DNA from 3 places in the Streptomyces kordofanensis genome. Region 3 is predicted to be linked to each of the others. Evidence: riboswitches for the same ligand, from Rfam matches in the RefSeq annotation. Region 3 holds a riboswitch; each other region holds the start of a gene.
What was found. A riboswitch is a leader RNA that binds a small molecule or an ion and turns the genes downstream of it on or off. The one in region 3 is predicted to bind cobalamin.
Positions count from the first base shown of each region.

Region 1: linked by a shared signal. The riboswitch ahead of LUW75_RS23310 (energy-coupling factor ABC transporter permease) and the one ahead of LUW75_RS06385 (ribonucleoside-diphosphate reductase subunit alpha) in region 3 are both predicted to bind cobalamin.
Region 2: linked by a shared signal. The riboswitch ahead of cobN (cobaltochelatase subunit CobN) and the one ahead of LUW75_RS06385 (ribonucleoside-diphosphate reductase subunit alpha) in region 3 are both predicted to bind cobalamin.

Region 1 is NZ_CP094264.1:5,123,774-5,128,704, reverse strand. Features, by position in the region: gene LUW75_RS23330 (polyamine aminopropyltransferase) at 1-460, shown strand, start outside; gene LUW75_RS23325 (DUF6463 family protein) at 454-873, opposite strand; partial or broken gene LUW75_RS23320 (TetR/AcrR family transcriptional regulator) at 1,029-1,564, shown strand; gene LUW75_RS23315 (Acg family FMN-binding oxidoreductase) at 1,765-2,742, shown strand; cobalamin riboswitch at 2,954-3,155, shown strand; partial or broken gene LUW75_RS23310 (energy-coupling factor ABC transporter permease) at 3,185-3,876, shown strand; gene LUW75_RS23305 (energy-coupling factor ABC transporter substrate-binding protein) at 3,873-4,244, shown strand; gene cbiQ (cobalt ECF transporter T component CbiQ) at 4,250-4,931, shown strand, end outside.
Region 2 is NZ_CP094264.1:2,570,979-2,575,909, reverse strand. Features, by position in the region: gene LUW75_RS11855 (precorrin-2 C(20)-methyltransferase) at 1-1,089, opposite strand, end outside; gene LUW75_RS11850 (precorrin-8X methylmutase) at 1,086-1,721, opposite strand; gene cobG (precorrin-3B synthase) at 1,718-2,977, opposite strand; cobalamin riboswitch at 2,988-3,119, shown strand; partial or broken gene cobN (cobaltochelatase subunit CobN) at 3,156-4,931, shown strand, end outside.
Region 3 is NZ_CP094264.1:1,450,283-1,455,213, forward strand. Features, by position in the region: gene mctP (monocarboxylate uptake permease MctP) at 1-880, shown strand, start outside; gene LUW75_RS06375 (hypothetical protein) at 956-1,567, shown strand; gene LUW75_RS06380 (GNAT family N-acetyltransferase) at 1,586-2,140, shown strand; cobalamin riboswitch at 2,179-2,306, shown strand; partial or broken gene LUW75_RS06385 (ribonucleoside-diphosphate reductase subunit alpha) at 2,452-4,799, shown strand; gene LUW75_RS06390 (ribonucleotide-diphosphate reductase subunit beta) at 4,796-4,931, shown strand, end outside.

The DNA.
Region 1 (4,931 bases), 3.7 Mb from region 3:
CGCGGGGCGCCGGTACGACGCGGTCGTCGTCGACTTCCCCGACCCGGACACGGCCGCGCTGGCCAAGCTGTACAGCGTCGAGTTCTACCACCTCCTCGCCCACGTCCTGAAGCCCGACAGCCGGGTGGTGGTGCAGGCCGGGTCCCCGTTCTTCGCACCCAGGTCGTACTGGTCGATCGCCGCCACGGTCCGGGAGGCCGGGTACGCGACGACCGCCTACCAGGTGGACGTGCCGAGCTTCGGGAACTGGGGCTTCGTCCTCGCCTCGCCCGGCCCCGGCGGCCCTCCCCCGGCCCTGCGCCTCGCCGCCGACGCGCCGCGCCTGCGCTTCCTCGACGACGCGGTCCTGAGGGCCGCCACGGTCTTCCCCGTGGACCGCCGCCCCCGGGACGTCCGCGCCAGCACCCTCATGGACCCGGCGGTCCTGGAGTACACCCGCCACGAGTGGCAGGACTACTGAGCCGCCGTCCGCCGGCGCGCGGCCAGCACGACGAGCAACCCGGCGACGGCGCCGACGAAGAACGGCGACGGCACCAGGAGGACGCCGCCCAGCAGGCACCAGGCGGCGATCCCCCAGCCGGTCCAGGCGGGCACGGCGACCCCGCGCCCGGCGAGGTGCCGCACCAGGCAGCCCAGCAGGACCAGGGGTACGGAGAACGATCCCGGACCGGCCCAGAAGGCGCCCTCGTTGCGCAGGGACTCCACCGTCGGCCCGCCTGCGCCCTCCAGGAGCGGGACGGCCGCCCACACCCCGCGCTCCGCCCAGCCGGCCACGCTCTCCCGGGCGAGGAGCACCAGCAGGGCCAGGTGGCCCGCCCCCAGCACGCACATGATCCCGCCCGCCCAGCGGAGCAGTCTTCTTTCCGATGCCATCGTGTCGGATCCCTCCCCCGGCGCGGCCCGCGCGGGACCGCCCCTGTTGTGTACGGCACCGTACATTTCTTCTGTACGGTAACGTACACAACCCGTCCGCAGCGCATGGAGGTGGCCCGATTCCCGCCGTCGCCCGCACCCCCCGGGACCGCTGGATCGAGGCGGGACTCGAAGCCCTCGCCGAGGGCGGGCCCGACGCGGTCCGCGTGGAGGCCCTCGCCGCCCGGCTCGGCGTGACGAAGGGCGGGTTCTACGGCTACTTCGACGGCCGTCCCGCGCTGCTCGCCGAGATGCTCGACGTGTGGGAGCGCCGCTGCACCCGGGAGATCCTCGCCCGGGTCGACGCCGAGGGGGCGGGCCGGCCGAGCGCCTCCGGCGCGTCGGGCAGCTCACCTTCTCGGAGGACCTGCACCGGATCGACCTCGCCGTCCGGCTCTGGGCGCGCCGCGACGGGGCCGTGGCGGAGCGCCTGCGCCGCGTCGACGACGAGCGCATGCGGTTCCTGCGCGGTGTGTTCGGGGCGTTCCTCACCGATCCCGACGAGGTCGAGGCGCGCAGCACCCTGGCGTTCGCGCTCGCCGTCGGCCGCCACTTCGTCGTGGCGGACCACCCCGGCTACACGACGGCGGAGGTCCTCGAACTCGCCGGGGCGTACCTGCTGCGGCCGCCGCGGGAGTCCCCGGGCGCCTGAGGCGCGCCGGCCCCCGCCGGCGGGGGCCGGCACCGCGTGCGGCGCCCCGCCGGAACCGGGTGTCGGGGACGGGCCGTTCGGCCCTCCCAGGGTGCCCGCTCGGCCCTGTGGGGCCGCTCCGCCGTGCGGGGAGGCTGGAGGGGTGATCGGATGGGAGGGCCATCCGTACGAAGGCCGACCGCACCCGGGAGATGGGTCCGATGACCGCCCCTACACCCGACGCGACGTCCCTGACGTCCTGGGTGGCCGATGCCGTACTGGCACCGTCGATGCACAACGCCCAGCCGTGGCGGTTCCGCTACGAACGGGCGCGCGGGGTGCTGACCCTGCGGATGGACCCGGCGCGCACGATGCCCCGTTCGGACCCGTCCGCGCGCGGGCTCCGCCTCGGGTGCGGCGCCGCCCTGTTCAACCTGCGGGTCGCCGCGGCGGACGCCGGATGGGAGGCGCGGATCGGGACGCGGCCGGACCCGGACGACCCGCTGCTGCTGGCCCGGGTCGCCTTCGTGCCGGCGCCGGACCGCGACGCCGTCGCCGACCTGCGCCCGGCCGTCCCCCGGAGGCGCACCAGCCGGGAGCCGTTCAGCGGGGAGGCCGTGCCCGGGCCGATCCTCGACGGGCTGCGCGGAGCCGCCCGGGCCGAGGGCGCGCACCTGGACCTCGCGGACGACTGGCGGGTGCAGGACCTGCTGACCGCCGTGTGGGACGCCGAGCGCGCGGAGGAGCTCTCGCCGGAGGTGCGCGGGGAGATCGCGCGGTGGACGGCGGACCGGGACGACACCGCCCCGGAGGGGATCCCGTCGTACGCGCTCGGCCCCCGCAGGTACGACGGCCGGGCGCCCGTACGGGACTTCCCCGGCGCCCGGCGGGACCGGGACCCCGCACCGGCGGTCTACGAGTCGCGGCCCTGCCTCGCCGTGCTGGGCACCCGCCGCGACGGTCCGGAGGACTGGCTGCGGGCCGGCCAGGCCATGGAGCGCGTACTGCTCCAGGCGACGCAGGACGGGCTGTCCACCTCGCTCAACTCGCAGGCCCTGGAGTGGCCGGAGCTGCGCTGGCTCGTGCGCGACCCGCTGTCGGAGGCGGCCTTCCCGCAGATCGTGATCCGCCTCGGCTACGGTCCCGAGGTCCCCGCCACCCCGCGCAGGCCGGTGGCCGAGGTCCTCGACGTCCGCTGAGGCGGCCCGCCCCGGAAGGGGGGAACGCCGTGGCCCTCGTCCACATCGGGTACGCGCCCGGGGCCGCGGGTCCCGGGCGGGCCGCCGCGCGTCCGCGGCCCGCCGCAAACGCGCGGCGGGTCCGTCGCCCGCGGCGGGGCGCGCGGCGCCGGAGGCGAGCGGCCACCGCGGGGGCGGGCCGGGCGTGGTTGTGGGGCGGCCGGTCGACGCACTACTGTCGCAGGGCCTTGGTGTACGGGAAACCGGTGCAGAGCCGGTGCGGCCCTCGCCACTGTGATCGGGAAGTCCGGCCCCATCCCCCGCGGAGGCGGGGAAGCCACTGGACCACCGCGGGCGACCGCGGCGTCCGGGAAGGCGGAGCCGAGGCGGTAGGACCCGTCAGCCAGGAGACCGGCCAGGGCACGTTGTCCATCCACGAGGTGCTGGAGAGGGTCTTCCCCACATGCATATCGCCGAGGGGTTCCTGCCCCGGGAACACGCGGTCGCCTGGACGCTGGCGGCCGCTCCGTTCGTCGTCCACGGCGTCCGGGCCCTGACCCGCGAGGTCCGGGCCAACCCCGAGTCGACGCTCCTGCTCGGCGCGTCCGGGGCGTTCACGTTCGTCCTGTCGGCGCTGAAGATCCCGTCCGTGACGGGCAGCTGCTCCCATCCCACCGGTACGGGGCTGGGCGCCGTCCTGTTCCGGCCGCCGGTCATGGCGGTGCTCGGCACGATCACGCTGCTGTTCCAGGCGCTGCTGCTGGCGCACGGCGGGCTCACGACGCTGGGCGCGAACGTCTTCTCGATGGCGGTCGCCGGGCCGTGGGCGGGGTACGCGGCGTACCGGCTGCTGCGCCGGTCCGGCGCGCCGCTGACGGCGGCCGTGTTCTCCGGCGCGTTCGTCGCCGACCTGTCCACGTACTGCGTGACGAGCGCGCAGCTGGCGCTGGCCTTCCCCGACCCGGGCAGCGGCTTCGCGGGGGCGCTCGCGAAGTTCGGGGGATCTTCGCGCTGACGCAGGTGCCGCTCGCGGTCAGCGAGGGGCTGCTGACCGTACTGGTCGTGCGGCTGCTGCGGCAGTCCAGCAAGGGCGAGCTGGCGCGGCTCGGGGTGCTCCCGGCGGCGGGTGCGGCGAAGGGGGCGGCGGTCCGATGAGCCGCAACGCGAGGATCAACCTCCTGCTTCTGCTGGCGGTCGCGGCGCTGGCCGTGCTGCCGCTGGCACTGGGGCTCGGCGAGGGGAAGGAGGAGCCGTTCGCGGGTGCCGACGCGCAGGCCGAGACGGCGATCACGGAGATCGCCCCCGACTACGAGCCGTGGTTCACCCCGCTGTACGAACCGCCCTCCGGGGAGGTCGAGTCGGCGCTGTTCGCGCTGCAGGCGGCGCTCGGCGCGGGGGTGCTGGCGTACTACTTCGGGCTTCGGCGCGGCCGGCGGCAGGGCGAGGAGCGTGCCCGGGCCGGTGCCGCGGCGGACGCCGGGGCCGACACCCGGGCCGACGGGCCCGCAGTGGCCGGGGAGTAGCCCGGGTGCTGCCCATCGACGCGGCGGCGCACGGCAGTCGCTGGCGCCGCCGCCATCCGGCCGAGAAGGCCGCGCTCGGTTTCGGACTGACCCTGTGCGCGGTGTCCCTGCCGCCGTGGCCGGGCGCCGTCCTGGTGACGGCGGCGGCGGTGGCGGTGCTGCTGGGCCCGGCCGGGGTGGCGCCGCGCCGGCTGTGGCGGGCCTGGCGGCTGCCGCTCGGGTTCTGCGTGACGGGGGCCGTGCCGCTGCTGCTGCAGGTCGGTGGTCCGGACGGGCTGGTGGCCCTGGCTCCGGGAGGCCCGGCGCACGCCGGCCGGCTGCTGCTGCGCACGTCGGCGGCGTCGCTGGGGCTGCTGGTGTTCGCGTTCACCACGCCCGTGTCGGACGTGCTGCCCCGGCTCGTACGGGCCGGGGTGCCGGCGCCGGTGGTGGACGTCGCACTGGTGATGTACCGGATCGGCTTCCTGCTGCTGGACGCGGTGGCGCGGATCCGGCAGGCGCAGGCGGCGCGGCTCGGGACGATGAGCCGCGCCGCGGCGTGGCGGTCGGCCGCGGGTCTGGGCGCGACGGCGTTCGTACGGGCCTTCGACCGCGCGGCGCGGCTGCAGGCGGGGCTGGCGGGGCGCGGTTACGACGGCACGCTGCGGGTGCTGGTGCCCGACGCGCGGGTGGACCGCCGCTTCCTCG
Region 2 (4,931 bases), 1.1 Mb from region 3:
CTCCTCCTGCGACGCGGCCTCCAGGACCGCCGTCGCCATGGCGAAGACCCCCGGGTCACCGCCCGACACGACCGCCACGCGCCGTCCGCGGCGCGCCAGGTCCAGGGCGAACTCGGCCCGCTCCGACTCCACCTTGTTGTCGGACCCGTGCCGTCGCTGGCCCGGCCGCACCGGCACCCGGTCCAGGTACGTCGTGTAGCCCACCAGGTCGGTCGCCGAGGCGAGCGCGCCGCGGCTCTCCGGCGTCAGCCACTGCGGCCCCGCCGGGCCGGTGCCGACGACGACCACCTCGCCCCGCTCGGGCTCGGCCGGACCCGTGTCGACGCGGGACGGCAGCACCGCCACCGAGAAGTACGGCACCGAGGCGGGGTCCACGTCCGCGAGCGCCGCCGTGCGCCGGCCCTCCATGGTGGCGCGCTCCACGTAGTGGGCGTCCGCGAGCCGGTCCGTACGCTCCAGGGCGCGGCGCACCGCCGGAAAGGTCCGGCCCAGCTTCATCACCACCGCCGAGTCGGTCGCCGCGAGGCGGGCCGTCAGTTCGTCCTCGGGCAGCGTTCCCGGAACGATCGTCAGGACCTCCTCGGCCTCCACCAGCGGCTTGCCGATGGTCGCCGCGGCGGCGCTGACGGAGGTGACGCCGGGGACGACCTCGGTCTCGTAGCGGTGCGCGAGGCGTTTGTGCATGTGCTGGTAGGAGCCGTAGAACAGCGGGTCGCCCTCGGCGAGCACCGCCACCGTCCGGCCCGCGTCGAGGTGCGCGGCGAGCCGTGCCGACGCCTCCTCGTAGAAGTCGTCCAGCGCGCCCCGGTAGCCGCCGGGGTGGTCCGTCGTCTCCACCGTGAGCGGGTACGTCAACCGCTCCTCGACGTGGTCCTCACGGATGTGCTCCGCCGCGATGGACCGGGCGATGGACCGGCCGTGGCGAGCGCAGTGGTACGCGACGACGTCGGCCCGGGCGATGACCTCCACCGCGCGCAGGGTCATCAGCGACGGGTCGCCGGGGCCGAGACCGACGCCGTACAGCTTTCCGGTGCCGCCGGCCCCCGTGCCCGTCCCGGCGGAGGTTTCACGTGAAACGTGCGCGCTCATTCCGCCTCGCTCGCGATCGCGTTGACCGCCGCGGCCGCCATGGCGCTGCCGCCGCGCCGGCCCCGTACGACGATGTGGTCGAGGTCCGAGGCCGCCAGGGCGTCCTTGGACTCGGCGGCGCCGATGAACCCGACCGGTATGCCGAGCACCGCGGCCGGGCGGGGAGCGCCGTCGCGGACCATCTCCAGCAGCCGGAACAGGGCGGTGGGAGCGTTCCCGATCGCCACGACCGAGCCCTCCATGCGGTCGCGCCACAACTCCAGGGCCGCCGCGCTGCGGGTCGTGCCCAGCTCGGCGGCGAGATCCGGGACGGAGGGGTCCGAGAGGGTGCAGACCACCTCGTTGTCGGCGGGGAGCCGCTTGCGGGTGACACCGCTGGCGACCATCTGCGCGTCGCACAGGATCGGCGCGCCGGAGCGGAGCGCGGCGCGGGCGCGGGAGACGGCCTCCGGCGTGTAGGCGAGGTCGCGGACGAGGTCGACCATGCCGCAGGCGTGGATCATCCGCACGGCGACCCGGCTGACGTCGTCGGGCAGCCCCGCGAGATCCGCTTCGGCGCGGATCGTGGCAAAGGACTGGCGGTAGATCTCCGCGCCGTCCTTCTCGTAGTCGAACACTGTGCTCCCGCTCATCTCTGTGCCTGTGCGTCGTCGTTGTCTCGTCGCGCGGTCCGTACGGTGATGCCGTACGCGCCGTCGCCGGTGGCCAGGACGTCCACCCAGTCGCCCTGCGGGTGACCGCACCGCCGGTCGCATCCGGACCAGTGTGCGGGCAGCCCCCGGAGCGCCGCGTCGTCCAGCGGCCGGGCGTCCGCCCGTACGTCGGCCAGCGCCTTGCCGCAGCCCGGCCGCCCCGTGCAGGCGGTGACCGCCAGCCAGGGCGAGCCGGGACGGGTGAGGTACCCGGCGTCGTGCAGGGCCGCGAGCCGCTCCTCCGCCGCAGCGCGGCCGGGCAGGCCCGCCACGACGAAGCCCCGCCACGGGGTCACCCGCACCTCGCCGGCGGGCTCCGCCGCGAGGGCGCGGAGCTGCCCGCTGGAGACCCGCCCCAGGGGCGCCGCGACCGACACGGCGCGGTCGCCGACCAGGCCGGGCTCCGGCGGTGCGGCCACCGGCGGCGCATCCGCCCGGGCCGGTGACGCGGCCACCCCGGCACCGGCCAGACGCTCCGTCACGGCGGCCTCCACGAAGCGGCCGCCGGGCAGGTCGGCCACGCGCCAGGCACCCGTGCCCGACTCCCGGGCCACCGTCAGGAACGCCTCCGCGGCGGCCAGCGCGGCCGGCGGGGCGTCCTGTGCGGCCACCCGCCACGCCAGGCCCCCGATCCGTACCAGAGCGCGGCCCCCCGACTCTGCGAGCAACGTCACATCGCCGCCCAGCCCGACCACGTCCCCGCGCCCGTCGTCCACGGCGAAGAGGAAGCGCCCGGACAGACCCGTCGTCCAGGTGTGCGCGCACAGCAGCGCGTCCAGTTCCCGCGCCCACGCCAGGGCGTCCCCGAGTGCCCGTCCGTCCAGTCCGCACAGGGGCGAGACGACCACGTTCCGCACCCGTTCGTGCGCCGCCGACGGCAGCAGCCCCGCCTCGCCGAGCAGGTCCGCGAGGGTGGACCCGCAGTCGTCGGGCAGGCCGCGCAGGTCGATGTTGCCGCGTGAGGTGATCCCGATCCGGCCGTCGCCCAACCGGTCCGCCGCATCGGCCAGGGCATCCGCCTGCCGAGGTGTCAGGACCCCGGTCGGAAGCCGCAACCGGGCCAGCCCGCCGTCGTCCGCGCGGTGCAGCCGCAGCGCACCGGGGCACGCGTCGGCGCGGTCGCGGACACGGTCCCGTATGTGGGTTTCGCCCCCGTTCCGGGGCTTTGAGCGGCTGGGCGGCATGGCGGCGAGCATACGCGCAGCCTCTACTATGCAGACGGCACAGGGTCCCAGGACCCTAGGGAGGAAGCCCGGTGCGAGTCCGGCGCGGTCCCGCCACTGTGAGCAGGGCCTCCCCGGTCCCGCGAGTCAGGAACTCCCGCCACCCACGACCACCCGGGGCGAGGACACCCCGAGGAAGGCCCGGCACGCCGTGATCCTGCTGCTCTCGCACTCCGACACCGACCTGCTGAGCGCCCGCGCGGCCGGCGGCCCGGTCGAGTACCGGTTCGCCAACCCCGCACGCCTCCCCATCGACGAGCTGCCCGACCTCCTCGACGGCGCCGACCTCGTCGTCGTACGCCTCCTCGGCGGGCTGCGCGCCTGGGAGGAGGGCATCGACCTGCTCCGCGCCCAGGAACGCCCCGTCGTCTTCCTGACCGGCGAGCAGGCGCCCGACGCCCAGCTGATGGAGGCGTCCACCGTCCCCATCGGCGTCGCCACCGAGGCGCACGCCTACCTCGCCCACGGCGGCCCGGACAACCTGGAGCAGCTCGCCCGCTTCCTGTCCGACACGGTCCTGCTCACCGGCCACGGCTTCGACCCGCCGGCCGCCGCCCCCACCTGGGGCCCCCTGGAGCGCACCCCCCGCACCACCGACGGCCCGACCGTCGCCGTGCTCTACTACCGCGCCCACCACATGAGCGGCAACACCGCCTTCGTCGGCGCCCTCTGCGACGCCGTCGAGGACGCCGGCGGTCGCGCACTCCCGCTGTACGTCGCCTCCCTGCGCGCCCCCGAGCCGGAGCTGCTGGACCGGCTGCGCGGCGCCGACGCCGTCGTCACCACCGTCCTCGCCGCCGGCGGCACCAAGCCCGCCGAGGCCCAGGCCGGCGGCGACGAGGAGGCGTGGGACGCGGGTGCGCTCGCCTCGCTCGACGTGCCCGTCCTCCAGGCACTGTGCCTCACCGGGTCGCGCGCCGACTGGGAGGAGAACGACGAGGGCCTCTCCCCGCTCGACGCGGCCAGCCAGGTCGCCGTCCCGGAGTTCGACGGCCGGCTCATCACCGTCCCGTTCTCCTTCAAGGAGATCGACGAGGACGGCCTGCCCGCGTACGTCCCCGACCCCGAGCGCGCGGCCCGCGTCGCCGGGATCGCTGTCCGCCACGCCCGGCTGCGGCACATCCCGAACGCCGAGAAGCGCCTGGCGCTGGTCCTCTCCGCGTACCCGACGAAGCACTCCCGCATCGGCAACGCCGTCGGCCTCGACACGCCCGCCTCCGCCGTCGCCCTGCTGCGCCGGCTGCGGGAGGAGGGGTACGACTTCGGCGGCGAGGACGTGCCGGGCCTCGCGTCCGGCGACGGCGACGAGCTGATCTACGCCCTCATCGAGGCCGGCGGCCACGACCAGGACTGGCTCACCGAGGAGCAGCTCGCCCGCAACCCGGTCCGCATCCCGGCCGCCGACTACCGGCGCTGGTTCGCGACCCTGCCGGAGGAGCTGCGCTCGGCCGTCGAGGAGCACTGGGGCCCGCCGCCCGGCGAGATGTTCGTCGACCGGTCCCGCAATCCCGAGGGCGACATCGTCCTCGCCGCGCTGCGCCGCGGGAACCTGCTGATCCTCATCCAGCCGCCGCGCGGCTTCGGCGAGAACCCGATCGCGATCTACCACGACCCGGATCTGCCGCCCTCCCACCACTACCTGGCCGCCTACCGCTGGATCGCCACCCCCCGCGTCGGACGGCGGCTTCGGCGCCGACGCCATGGTCCACCTCGGCAAGCACGGCAACCTGGAGTGGCTGCCCGGCAAGAACGCCGGGCTGTCCGCCGCCTGCGGCCCCGACGCGACCCTCGGCGACCTGCCGCTGGTCTACCCCTTCCTCGTCAACGACCCGGGTGAGGGCACCCAGGCCAAGCGGCGCGCCCACGCCACGCTCGTCGACCACCTCGTGCCGCCGATGGCCCGCGCCGACTCCTACGGAGACATCGC
Region 3 (4,931 bases):
CGTACCCGGTGAGGCGGGCCAGTGGACGTACGCCACGCTGGCGCTCGGCTCGGCGCTGGCGCTCTTCATGTACCCGCACTCGATCACGGCGACCCTGTCGTCCGGCAGCCGCGACGTGATCCGCCGCAACACGACGATCCTGCCGCTGTACTCGCTGATGCTGGGTCTGCTGGCGCTGCTCGGGTTCATGGCGATCGCCGCCGGCATCACGGTGCAGAACGGCCAGCTGGCCATCCCCCAGCTGTTCGAGGACATGTTCCCGGACTGGTTCGCGGGCGTGGCCTTCGCCGCGATCGGCATCGGCGCGCTCGTCCCGGCCGCCATCATGTCCATCGCCGCGGCGAACCTGTTCACCCGCAACGTCTACCGGGACTTCCTGAAGCCGGACGCCACCCCGGAGCAGGAGACCAAGGTGTCCAAGCTCGTGTCGCTGCTGGTGAAGGTGGGGGCGCTCGTCTTCGTCCTGACGATGGACAAGACGGTCGCCATCAACTTCCAGCTCCTGGGCGGCATCTGGATCCTGCAGACCTTCCCGGCGCTGGTCGGCGGCCTGTTCACCCGCTGGTTCCACCGCTGGGCGCTGCTCGGCGGCTGGGCGGTCGGCATGGTGTACGGCACGTGGACCGCGTACAACGTGGCGGGTCCGACGCAGAAGCACTTCGGCGGCTCGGCGGCGGAGATCCCGGGCATCGGCGAGATCGGCTACGTCGGGCTCACCGCGTTCGTACTGAACCTGCTGGTCACGGTCGTCCTCACCGTCGTGCTGCGGACGGTCGGGGCGCCGGAGGGCGTCGACGAGACGGCGGCGTCCGACTACACCGCCGACACCGGCGACCCGGGCGTCACCCCCGAGCTGCCGAAGGTCGGAACGGGCCACTGAGGCGGGCCGCCCGGACCGCGGAGGGTCCCCGCACCCCGGTGCGGGGACCCTCCGCGCGTGCGTGAGGATGGGCGGATGAGACGCCGCCCCGCCCCGCAGCTCCTCGTCCTCGCCCTGCCGCTGCTCCTCAGCGCCTGCGGCACGTCCGCCGCCGGGGCGCGGACACCCGACCGGGCCGTCCTGGAAGCCCGCGCCGCCGCCCTGCGGACCCGGCCCGAGCACGTGTACGTCACGCGGGCCGACGGCTTCGACCTGGCCGAGCAGTCCGTGGGCGTCCTCGGCGACGACGGGTTCTCCGCCTCGTACGTCGCGGAGGGCGGCCGCACGATCACCCTCTCCGTCGAGCGCGGCGGCGTGGACGCGGCGGGCTGCGCCCGGACGGCCGCGGGTGCGGGCGGCGCCCCCGGGGGCACGCCCTGCGAGAGGGACGGCGCCGGCTGGTACCTGGCCGCGGAGCACGGCCACGCGTACCTGCGCTTCGAGAACGGGCTGCGCATCCGGGTCGGCGCCGACCGCGCCGTGGACCGCGGCACCCTGCGGGGCGCCGCCGAACGCGCCCGCCGCGCTTCGGACGAGGAGCTGGACGCCGTCCTGCCCGACCTCGCCCCCGGCCGGCCCGTCGACCGCGGCGACCTGCCTCCCGAGAGCGACGGCGCCCCGCGGAACGACGTGGGAACGAGCGGCTGATCGGGCACACTGAGGGCCATGGACGCCGCCACGACCCAGCCCTCCGTACCGCCTCCCGCGCCGCCCGCCGCCGGCTTCACCATCCGCCCGGTGCGTCCCGCCGAGCACGCCGCCCTGGGCGAGATCAGCGCCCGCGCCTACCTCGACGACCGCCTGCTGACCCACGGGGCCGACGACCCGTACCTCGACGTGCTGCGCGACGTGCCCCGCCGGGCCGCCGAGGCCGAGGTGCTCGTCGCCGCCGATCCGGACGGCGCCCTCCTCGGCGGCGTCACGTTCGTCCCGTCCGGCGGCACCCCGTGGGCGGACATCGCGGGCCCGGACGAGGCCGAGTTCCGGGTGCTCGCCGTGGACGGCGCGGCGCGCGGGCGGGGCGTGGGCGAGGCGCTCGTGCAGGCGTGCGCGGAACGGGCGCGCGCCCGCGAAGGGTGCGTACGGCTCGTGCTGTCGGTCGTGCCGGAGGCCGTCGCCGCCCGGCGGCTGTACGACCGGATGGGCTTCGCCAGGGCCCCGCACCGGGACTGGGAGCCCCTGCCCGGGCTGCCCCTCCACGTGTACGAGCTGACACTCTGACACAACATGTGGGGGGTGCCGTATCCGACTCCCCCCACATGTATGCTCGTCCTCGCTGTCGCAGCAGGGGAATCCGGTGTGAGTCCGGAACTGTCCCGCAACGGTGTACCGGTGTGCCCTTCGCGTACCCGCGAGTCCGACGACCTGCCGGCAGCGCGCCCGGACCGTCCGGCCCGGGTGCCCAGACGTCCGGGCCTCGCGGAGTGGGCCGGTGGACGCGGTCACGCACGCCCCCGTGCCCAGGGGGCACGGCGCGCCCGCTCGCCGCCGCCCCGCGCGGGGCCCCGAGCCGAGCGAGGGAGAGCCTCCACGTGACCATCGCGCCAGCGGATCCGGCCTCAGCCACCGAAGCCGACGCTCCCGGGACCGCGCTGCTGCGGACCCTGACCGACCTCACCGCGGACCTCCCCGACACCGACCCCGGCCGGGTCGCCGCCGCGGCCCTGCGGGGCCGGCACGCCGGGTCGGACGAGGCCGAGCTCCGGGAGCTCGCCACCGAGGCGGCCGCCGGCCTGATCGCCGAGGACCCGGCGTACTCGCGGCTCGCCGCCCGGCTGCTGGCGCGCACGATCACCGACGAGGCCGCCGGCCAGGGCGCGGTGACGTTCTCGGCCTCGGTCGCCACCGGTCACCGCGAGGGGCTCGTCGCCGACCGGACCGCCGGCCTCGTCGCCCGCCACGCCGCACGGCTCGACGCGATGGTCGACCCGGAGGCCGACGACCGCTTCGGCTACTTCGGCCTGCGCACCCTGTACTCGCGCTACCTGCTGCGCCACCCGATCACCCGCAAGGTCGTCGAGACCCCGCAGCAGTTCCTGCTCCGCGTCGCCTGCGGCCTGGCCGAGGACGACTCGGAGCGCGCGCTCGGCGAGGTGGAGGCGCTGTACGGGCTGATGAGCCGCCTCGACTACCTGCCCTCCTCCCCCACCCTCTTCAACTCGGGCACCAGCCACCCGCAGATGTCCTCCTGCTACCTGCTGGACTCCCCGCGGGACGAGCTGGACTCCATCTACGACCGCTACCACCAGGTGGCACGGCTGTCGAAGCACGCGGGCGGCATCGGCCTGTCGTACTCCCGCATCCGCGCCCGGGGTTCGCTCATCCGCGGCACCAACGGCCACTCCAACGGCATCGTGCCGTTCCTGAAGACGCTCGACGCCTCGGTCGCCGCCGTCAACCAGGGCGGCCGCCGCAAGGGCGCCGCCGCGGTGTACCTGGAGACCTGGCACGCCGACGTCGAGGAGTTCCTGGAGCTGCGCGACAACACCGGCGAGGACGCCCGCCGCACCCACAACCTGAACCTGGCGCACTGGGTCCCGGACGAGTTCATGCGCCGGGTCGCCGGCGACGCCGAGTGGTCGCTGTTCTCCCCGTCGGACGTGCCCGAGCTGGTCGACCTGTGGGGCGAGGAGTTCGACGCCGCGTACCGGGCCGCCGAGGCCAGGGGCCTGGCCCGCAGGACCATGCCGGCCCGCGACCTGTACGGCCGGATGATGCGGACCCTCGCGCAGACCGGCAACGGCTGGATGACGTTCAAGGACGCCGCCAACCGCACCGCCAACCAGACCGCCGAGCCGGGCCGCACGGTCCACTCCTCGAACCTGTGCACCGAGATCCTGGAGGTGACGGACGACGGGGAGACCGCCGTGTGCAACCTCGGCTCGGTGAACCTGGGCGCGTTCGTCGCCGGCGACGGCATCGACTGGGAGCGGCTGGACGAGACCGTCCGCACCGCGGTGACCTTCCTCGACCGGGTCGTCGACGTCAACTTCTACCCGACCGAGCAGGCCGCCCGGTCCAACACCCGCTGGCGCCCGGTGGGCCTGGGCGCGATGGGCCTGCAGGACGTCTTCTTCAAGCTGCGGCTGCCGTTCGACTCGCCCGGGGCGCGCGCCCTGTCCACCCGGATCGCCGAGCGGATCATGCTCGCCGCCTACGAGACCTCCGCCGACCTGGCCGAGCGCAACGGCCGGCTGCCCGCCTGGGACGAGACCCGCACCGCGCGCGGCGTGCTCCACCCGGACCACTACGACGTGGAGCCGGCCTGGCCGGAGCGGTGGGCGGCGCTGCGCGAGCGGATCGCCTCCGTCGGCCTGCGCAACTCGCTGCTCCTGGCGATCGCGCCGACCGCGACGATCGCGTCCATCGCGGGCGTCTACGAGTGCATCGAACCGCAGGTGTCCAACCTGTTCAAGCGCGAGACGCTCTCGGGGGAGTTCCTCCAGGTCAACTCCTACCTGGTGGACGACCTGAAGAGGCTCGGCGTGTGGGACGCGCAGACCCGCGAGGCGCTGCGCGAGGCCAACGGCTCGGTGCAGGGCCTCACCTGGGTTCCGGCCGAGGTGCGCGAGCTGTACCGCACCGCGTGGGAGATCCCGCAGCGCGGTCTGATCGACATGGCCGCCGCCCGGACGCCGTTCCTGGACCAGTCGCAGTCGCTGAACCTGTTCCTGGAGACGCCGACCATCGGCAAGCTGTCGTCGATGTACGCGTACGCCTGGAAGCAGGGCCTGAAGACGACGTACTACCTGCGCTCCCGCCCGGCGACGCGCATCGCCCGCGCCGCGTCGGCGACCCCCTGCCCGCCCCGCAGGCCTCCGAGCCCGACGCCGTGGCCTGCTCCCTTGAGAACCCCGAGTCCTGCGAGGCCTGCCAGTGACGAGCCCCACCCGCACCCCCCGCCCCTCGTCGACGGCGCCGCACGCCGGCAGGGCCAACCTGCTCGACCCGGGCTTCGAGCTCACGCTGCGGCCGATGCGCTACCCGGACTTCTACGAGCGGTACCGGGACG